DNA from 2 places in the Nakamurella panacisegetis genome. Region 2 is predicted to be linked to the other one. Evidence: riboswitches for the same ligand, from Rfam matches in the RefSeq annotation. Region 2 holds a riboswitch; the other holds the start of a gene.
What was found. A riboswitch is a leader RNA that binds a small molecule or an ion and turns the genes downstream of it on or off. The one in region 2 is predicted to bind cobalamin.

Region 1 (4,208 bases), 1.3 Mb from region 2:
CGACGTGGCGATGACCGGTGAGGTCACGCTGAACGGCCGGGTGCTGCCGATCGGCGGGGTCAAGCAGAAGTTGCTGGCGGCCCAGCGGGCGGGGGTCAAGACGGTCTTCATCCCGAAGCGGAACGAGCCCGACCTGGACGACGTGCCGTCGGAGGTCCTCGCCGCACTGACCGTGATCCCGGTGAGCGACGTGGCCGAGATCCTGGCCGTCGCGCTCGAGCCGGTCGCCGCGGCCGCGGCGCCCGTGGCCGCCTGATCCACCCCCTGAGTCCGGCCCGGAGGTCGCTGTCGCGGCCACCGGGCCGGACGTCTGTCCGTTGGACGGCGCTCCCGCCCGGCTGTCGGTGGGCCGGGGCAGACTGCCCCGCATGGACACCTTCACGATCGTCCCGACCGCCGCGTTCTCGCTCCGGGAGTCGGTGGAATTCGGATTCGGCCAGCGGCATTCGCAGCCGTTCGACGGCGTGATGCGGCTGGCGTTCGTCCAGGACGACCTGCGTCATCAGGTCGGGGTCGTGCTCCGGCAGGACGAGGCCGGCGTGCACGGCGAGATCCACGGCGGGGACGGGAACGTGGCCTCGATCAAGGCCCAGGTCGCCCGCGTGCTGTCGCTGGATCGCGACGCGACCGGTTTCGCCGAGGTCGGACGACGCGATCCGGTGATCGGGGCTCTGCAGGCCGCGGCGCCCGGCCTGCTGCCGCCACTGTTCTATTCGCCCTACGAGGCTGCGGTGTGGTCCGTGCTGTCCGCCCGCCGCCCGGCCAAGCAGATGGCCGAGGTCCGGCGCCGGTTCTCCGAGGCCAACGGGAGGGTGTTCGCCCTTGCCGGGCAGCACCTGGCGGCGTTGGCTACGCCGGAGCAGATGCTGGCCGTCACCGAGTTCCCCGGGCTTCCGGCGGACAAGCTGGACCGGATGCAGGGCGTCGCCCGCGCCGCCCTGGACGGCCTGCTCGACGTCGAGCGCCTGCTGGCGTCCGGCCCGGAGGTGGCGACGGCGCAGCTGCAGCGCATCAAGGGCATCGGCCCGTTCTACGCCTCGCTGATCACCATCCGGGCCACCGGCTTCACCGACGTCCTCCCGGCCGACGAGCCGCTCGCCCGGGATCTGGTGACGCGCCTCTATCACCTCGACAAGCCTTGCGAGCCGGCTGATTTCGAGCGGATCGCCGAGCCATGGCGGCCGTACCGGACATGGGCCACGGTGCTGATCCGGGCGGCCGGGCACCGGATCCTCTGACGGGCAGCCGGATGGAACGCGGTGTCGATCGACGGCGGCCGGCGACCCGGCTTGACGCGCCCGGTCCGGGGCAAGGACAGTGGCAGGACCAGCACCACGCCACAGGCGTCAGGAACCCGGCGAGCATCCGGGGCGGCCTGAGCCACTGTGACCGGGGAGTACTGCGCCACCGAGATCGGCCGGTTCGCCGGCTGGTGTCAGGCCACGGCAGCGCCATCGCCGGAAGGCCGGCGACGTGCGTCGATCCGGGAGCCAGGACATTGACCCTGCGGCGACCCGTCGATCATCGGTCCCAGGCCCGGTGAGAAGGAGCCCCGTGAATCTCGCCTCGCCGTTGTCCCGCATCGCCCTGCTGTCCACCTCCGACACGGACCTGTTGTCCGGGCGGGCCAGCCGCGCCGACTTCACCCTGGCCAACCCGTCGCGGCTGGACGTGACCACCGACCTCGAACCGCTGATCGCCGACGCCGCCGTGATCATCGTGCGGATCCTGGGCACGGCCCGGTCGTGGCAGGCCGGGCTGGATGCCGTGGCCGCCCGCGGGGTCCCGCTGATCGTGCTGGGCGGCGAGCAGACTCCGGACGCCGAGCTGATGCGCCTCTCGTCCGTCCCGATCGGGATCGCCGCACAGGCCCACCGGTACCTGGCCGAGGGTGGTCCGGCCAACCTGGCCCAGCTGCACGCGTTCGTCAGCGACACCGTGCTGCTCACCGGCGAAGGCTTCGAGGCCCCGACGGTGCTGCCGGCCTGGGGTGCCCTTCCCCGTCCGGAGCTCCCCGAGATCGCCGTCCGCCCCAAGGTCGGCGTGCTGTTCTACCGGGCCCACCAGGCGTCGGGCAACACCGGTTTCGTGCACACCCTGGCCGACGCCATCGACGAGTCCGGCGGTCGCGGCGCCCCGATCTTCTGCTCCAGCCTGCGCAACGCCGGCCCTGACCTGCTGGCCGAGCTCGGCAGCTGCGACGCGCTGATCGTCACCGTGCTGGCCGCCGGCGGCACCAAGCCGGCCGCCGCGACCGCGGGCGGCGAGGACGAGAACTGGGACGTGGCCGCCCTCGCGGCGTTGGACATCCCGATTCTCCAGGGACTCTGCCTGACCTGGAGCCGGTCAGCCTGGCAGGAATCGGACGAGGGACTCTCGCCGCTCGACGTGGCCACCCAGGTCGCGGTGCCCGAGTTCGACGGCCGCATCATCACGGTGCCGTTCTCGTTCAAGGAAACCGACGCCGACGGCCTCCCCCACTACGTGGCCGACCCCGAGCGGTGTGCCCGGGTGGCCGGCGTCGCGCTGGCCCACGCCCGCCTGCGGCACACCCCGCCGGCCGACCGGAAGATCGCGTTGCTGCTGTCGGCCTACCCGACCAAGCACTCCCGGATCGGCAACGCGGTCGGCCTCGACACCCCGGTGTCGGCCATCCGGTTGCTGCGTGCCATGCGCGACGCCGGGTACGACGTGGGGCCGGCCGACGGTCCGGACGCTCTGCCCGGCCTGGCCCCACTGGACCCGATCGACGGCGAGGACCCGGACACGACGGCCGGTAACGCGCTGATCCATGCGCTCATCGCCGCCGGCGGCCAGGACGAGGAGTGGCTGACCGGCGCGCAGCTCTCCGGCCAGACGGTTCGGATCGCCGCGGCCGACTACCGCCGCTGGGTCGCCGATCTGCCGGCCGAACTGACCGAGCCGATGACGCAGACCTGGGGGGAGGCGCCGGGAAACCTGTTCGTCGACCGATCGGCCGACCCGGACGGGGAGATCGTGCTGGCCACCCTGCAGGCCGGGAACGTGGTGGTGCTGATCCAGCCGCCGCGTGGTTTCGGCGAGAATCCGGTGGCCATCTATCACGACCCCGACATGCCGCCCTCGCACCACTACCTGGCCGCCTATCGGTGGCTGGAACGGGGTTTCGGCGCGCACGCGGTCGTCCACCTGGGCAAGCACGGGAACCTGGAGTGGCTCCCGGGCAAGAACGTCGGGATGTCGGCCGGCTGCGGCACGGACGCCGCGATCGGCAACATGCCGCTGATCTACCCGTTCCTGATCAACGACCCGGGCGAGGGCACCCAGGCCAAGCGTCGGGCACACGCCACCATCGTCGACCATCTGGTCCCGCCGATGGCCCGGGCCGAGTCGTACGGCGACATCGCCCGCCTGGAACAGCTTCTGGACGAACACGCGAACATCGCGGCCATGGACCCGGCCAAGTTGCCGGCAGTCCGCGCGCAGATCTGGACGCTGATCCAGGCGGCCAAGATGGACCACGATCTCGGTCTGGGCGGGGCCGCCGGCCGACCCGACGACACGGAGTTCGACGACTTCATCCTGCACGTCGACGGTTGGCTGTGCGAGGTCAAGGACATGCAGATCCGCGACGGGCTGCACGTGCTCGGGCAGGCGCCGGTGGGCGAGGCCAGGGTCAATCTGGTGCTGGCCATGCTGCGGGCGTCTCAGGTCTGGGGGGGCGTCACCAACGCTCTGCCCGGGCTCCGGTCGGCCCTCGGGCTCAAGGACGGCGCCGAACTCGCCGCCGTTGATGCCGTTGAGGCGCAAGCCCGTTCGCTCGTCCTGGCGGCCGAGGAGGCGGGGTGGGTCCGTTCCGCGATGGGATCCGTCGTCGCGTCGGTGATGCCGGACAGCGATCCGTCGGTGCTGGCCGTCATGGAGTTCGCCGCCTCGGAGGTGGTGCCGCGGCTGGCCGGAACGTCGGCCGAGCTGACCTCGATCCTGCATGCCCTGGATGGCGGTTTCGTCCCGGCCGGCCCGTCCGGCTCGCCGCTGCGCGGGCTCATCAACGTGCTCCCGACCGGCCGGAACTTCTACTCGGTCGATCCCAAGGCCATTCCCTCGCGACTGGCCTACGACACGGGCGCGGCCATGGCCGCCTCGCTGATCGAGCGGTACCTCGAGGACAACGGCCAGTACCCGCAGTCGGTCGGACTGTCGGTCTGGGGCACATCGGCCATGCGGAC
Region 2 (4,208 bases):
TCGGGGACCGGGCCCCCGGGCCGGCCCCGGCCGGGATGCGGGTGCCGCCGAGCGCGGACGTCTGGCGGATGGTGCCGTCCTGGGAGTTCCATCGGGCCGGTGTGGATCCGGCCCGGTCCCGCACCGTGGTCACGGCGGCCAAGATCGCCCGCCAGCTGGAGGGCTGCGTCGCTCTCGGGCCCGTCGATGCGGAGCGCCGGCTGCGGGCCGTCCCCGGGATCGGCATCTGGACCGCCGCGGAGGTGGCACAACGCGCCCTGGGCAACGCCGACGCTCTGTCCGTCGGCGACTACCACCTGGCCGGAGTGGTCGGCTGGACGCTTGTCGGGCGCCCGATGGACGACGACGAGATGGTCAGCTACCTGGAGCCGCTCCGGCCCCATCGGCACCGAGCGGTGAGACTCCTGGAGATCAGCGGCCAGGCGTTCAAGCCACGCTTCGGACCCCGGATCACCATCCAGGACCACCGCACGCACTAGACCCCAGGGTGGCGGGCCGGAGTCAGTTGGTGAGCACGATGATCACCACGGCGACCACGACGATCGTCGCGATGACCGGCACGAGCAGGCCGGGCCACCGCCACATCCAGAACTGCTCGGGTTCGGCCTGCGCGCGCGGCTCCTCGTTGACGAAGCGGCGGAACATCTGAGTGTCCGCGATCGCGTGCGGTTCGTCCGGATCTGGGCTGGTCATAGCTCTATCCAACACCACCGGTGACGTGTTTCCGGTCAGTGTGACCGAGAATCGGCGGCGAATCCCAGGTCACGATGCTCCCAGCCATGCGATCAGCGCTCGGTGGTCGCTCCCCCCGACCCGTTCGGTCCGAGTGCGCAACGACCGGTAGCGGCCGGTGTCGAACAGGACGTGGTCGATCGGCGCGGTGAACCCGGCCGGGTAGTCCGACGGCCACGTGCCCTCGGCGCCGCGACCGACGCTGGACGCGGCGTCGGCGCACCGCCCGAGATCGGTCAGTGGGGCGTGGTCGACGGTGGCGTTGAAGTCGCCGGCCACGACGGCACCGACCGACGCGATGCACTGGTTGGCCGCGTTGCGGGCGTGCACGGCCCACTGATCGAACCCGATCACCCGGCCCGGCGCGGGCGGGTGGACGGCCACCAGGGTCGGCCCCGCTCCGTCGATCGGGACGGCCCGCACGATGCCGACCAACTCGCCGGTGGCCGGGAGCTGGCGGTACCGGCCGAGTTCGTCGGAGATCAGCAGGCTGGTGTCGGCGATCGGCCACGGGCTGTCGGCGGTGGTCGAGAACACCTGGAAGTGACGCCCACCCGCGGCCAGCAGGTCAGCGGTCGCCTGCGCGGTGGCCCTCATCGTCTCCGGCAGGGCAACCACCGTCGCCCCCTGGCCCCGCACGAGCCCCGCGATCTGAGCCGCCGTGGTGTGGACGTCGTAGGTGTTGAACTCGATCACGACCAGCGCGGCGGTGCCCGGATCATCACCGCCGGCCCAGCCCCGGGAGACCACCACCCCGAACTGGGACAGCCCGGTCACGGCCAGCACCGCCGTGGTCACCCGACGGATCCACGGTCGGGATGCGGGCCGGCGGGGCGGCAGCAGCAAGGTGAGGGCAGCGATCAGGGCGGCGCCCAGCAGGACCGCTCCGAGCAGCGCGCGGAACGCGATCAGGTGCAGGAAGATCGGGGTCGTCGACAGGCCGAACCATCGCGGATCCAGGAGTGCGACCGCGCCGGCCAGACCGGGCGTGACGAGTACCCAGCCCAGCCACCGGAATCGCGTCATGATCACGAGTGTCAGGTCCGCGGCGTCATCGTCGTGTGTGGTGCGAGGGCCGTCACCTGACGGGGTGATGACAGCCAGGGGTCCGCGGTCCGACCAGGACCGCGACCTTCACGCCTTGCTCCCCTGCCGTGCGCGGGCTACGGTCAGGCTTCGTGTTGTCGCAAGGAAGCCGGTGTGAGTCCGGCACGGTCGCGCCACTGTGAGTGGGTTCCAACCCGCAAGTCAGGTCTTTGACGACTCCACGTGCCCCATCGATCACGGGACGCAGAATCCCGGAAGGAGCTCCTCATGACCACAGCCGTACCCAACACGGCGGCGACACCGGTCGTCATCCCGCTGTCCAAGGCCGTCGCCTGGCTCGTGACGGCCGCGGTGCTGGCCCTCGGGGTCTACTACTTCATCGGCATCGACCAGGGCGCCACCTCGGTCTTCGGCAGCAGCACCGGCATCCACGAATTCGTGCACGACGCCCGGCACTTCCTCGGTTTCCCCTGCCACTGATCGTCTCGATCTCGATCACTCACTGATCGCGGCCCGGAACACCCCGGCGCCGCGATCAGTTCGCGTACCGCCCGGGTGAGACCCCGTCCACGGGCGTCCCGGTGCGGCCTCAGGGACAGAGGTAAAAGTTGAACATCGCACCCAAACTCATTCTGCGGGGCGTCCTGGTCGGCGCCGTAGCGGGCTTGCTGGCGTTCGTCTTCGCCCGCATCTTCGCCGAACCGGTGATCGGCCGGGCGGTCGACTACGAATCAGCCCGTGAGGCCGCCCAGAACGCCCTGGACAAGGCGGCCGGGCTCGCCACGTACCCGGCCGAACATGACGTCTTCAGTCGCACCGTGCAGGCCAATCTCGGAATCGGCGTTGGCCTGATCGGCTTCGGCGCGGCCATGGGCACCCTGTTCGCCGTGGTGTACACCATCTGCCTCGGTCGGACCGGTCGGACCCAACCCGGACCCCTGGCCCTGCTGGTGGCCCTCGGCGGCTTCCTGGCGTTCTACCTGGTGCCGTTCGTCAAGTACCCGGCGAACCCACCGGCCATCGGGCACGAGGACACGATCAAGGAGCGCAGCGGGCTCTACCTGCTGATGATCGTGGCCTCCATCGCCTTCCTGGCGCTGGCCGTGGTGGTGGGCCGGCGGCTGCAGGCCCGGATGGGCACCTGGAACGCGACCTTGGTCGCCGGGGCGGCCTTCGTCGTGCTGATCGGGATCCTGATGGCCGTCCTGCCGCAGGTCGGCATGCTGGCCACGAACGTGCGGAACTACGGTGCGCACGCGACGGAGACGCCGTTGCCGCTCACCGACGGCAAGGGCACCATCGTGTTCCCGGGGTTCCCGGCCGACGATCTGTACCAGTTCCGGTTCTACTCGGTGGCGGCGCAACTGATCCTGTGGGCCGCCATCGGTCTGCTGTTCGCACCGTTGGCCCGCCGTCTGTTGGCGCCCGCAGCCGTCCGGCCGGCGTCCGACGCCACTGTCGTCTGAGGTTCGACCGTCGAATCGCGGATCTGGAGCGCGTTCTTGGCTTCCAGGTCCGCGATTCGGTGACGTTCGTGCGCCCCCCACGAGACGGTTTCCCATCACACCTGTGCGCACGATCGAGTCGTTTCGGTTTCAAAGAGTGAACAATTGCCCCCATACGGGGGTCTCGATCACACTTTCGCGTTGGCCGTGACTGCGGAGCGTTAGGTTGCTGACGTAGGGCATACGCCCTCGCCAACCTCGGGCGCTTCGGTGCCACATCGTCAGGACTCTCCGTGCGCAAGTTCCTCGCCCTGCTCCTGCTCGTGGCCTCGATCGTCCTGCTGTCCCCCGGCGCGAACGCCTCGGCCGAGGCCCCCGGCCCCCAGGGAGTGCTGAAGTCCGTCGAGGTCAACGACTTCAGCAATCTCGCCGTGATGACGGGCTGGGCGCTCGACCCGACGGTCCGGTCGAAGGTCTCGACGGTCGGCGTCAGCATCGACGGTCATCGGGTCCGGAGTTGGCAGCCGGCATCGATCAGAGGCCACAACTTCTCGATCTCCATGACGATCCCGGTCGGGCGTCACCTGGTCTGCGTCGACGCTGCGAAGTACCGCGACACCTCGCGGACGAGCTCGTTGGGCTGCTTCGAGTTCCAGGCCTATGCGGCCGCCACCAAGGCACAGATGTTGGCCATCGCCAAGAAGATCGACCCGAAGAACTCGGTCCACTGGGTCTGGACGACCCTTCCCGTCGGCGTGTCCGGTCAGGCCCGTCCGTGGCAGGCGAGGATCGACATCGCCTCCGGGAACTCCGTCCGCTACCTGCGGGCGGTCATGCTCCACGAGTGGTCACATGTGTTGCAGTACCGGGCGTTTCCGGGGGCCGATCCGTGGGGCGATGCGATCGAGGCGTTCAATGCCCGGCTCGGCGATCCGGGTGACCGCACCAGCTACAGCGGGGTGGAACACGGCGCCGACTGCATCG

Region 1: it holds a riboswitch for cobalamin, as region 2 does, so the genes downstream of both, cobN (cobaltochelatase subunit CobN) here and BLS97_RS07240 (CbtB domain-containing protein) in region 2, are expected to answer to the same signal.

The regions. Positions count from the first base shown of each region.
Region 1 covers NZ_LT629710.1:347,650-351,857, forward strand. The annotation lists gene lon (endopeptidase La) at 1-256, shown strand, start outside; gene BLS97_RS01575 (DNA-3-methyladenine glycosylase family protein) at 369-1,238, shown strand; cobalamin riboswitch at 1,348-1,501, shown strand; gene cobN (cobaltochelatase subunit CobN) at 1,573-4,208, shown strand, end outside.
Region 2 covers NZ_LT629710.1:1,637,396-1,641,603, forward strand. The annotation lists gene BLS97_RS07225 (DNA-3-methyladenine glycosylase family protein) at 1-479, shown strand, start outside; gene BLS97_RS07230 (hypothetical protein) at 502-693, opposite strand; gene BLS97_RS07235 (endonuclease/exonuclease/phosphatase family protein) at 763-1,758, opposite strand; adenosylcobalamin (AdoCbl) riboswitch at 1,897-2,043, shown strand; gene BLS97_RS07240 (CbtB domain-containing protein) at 2,047-2,259, shown strand; gene BLS97_RS07245 (CbtA family protein) at 2,394-3,245, shown strand; gene BLS97_RS07250 (hypothetical protein) at 3,518-4,208, shown strand, end outside.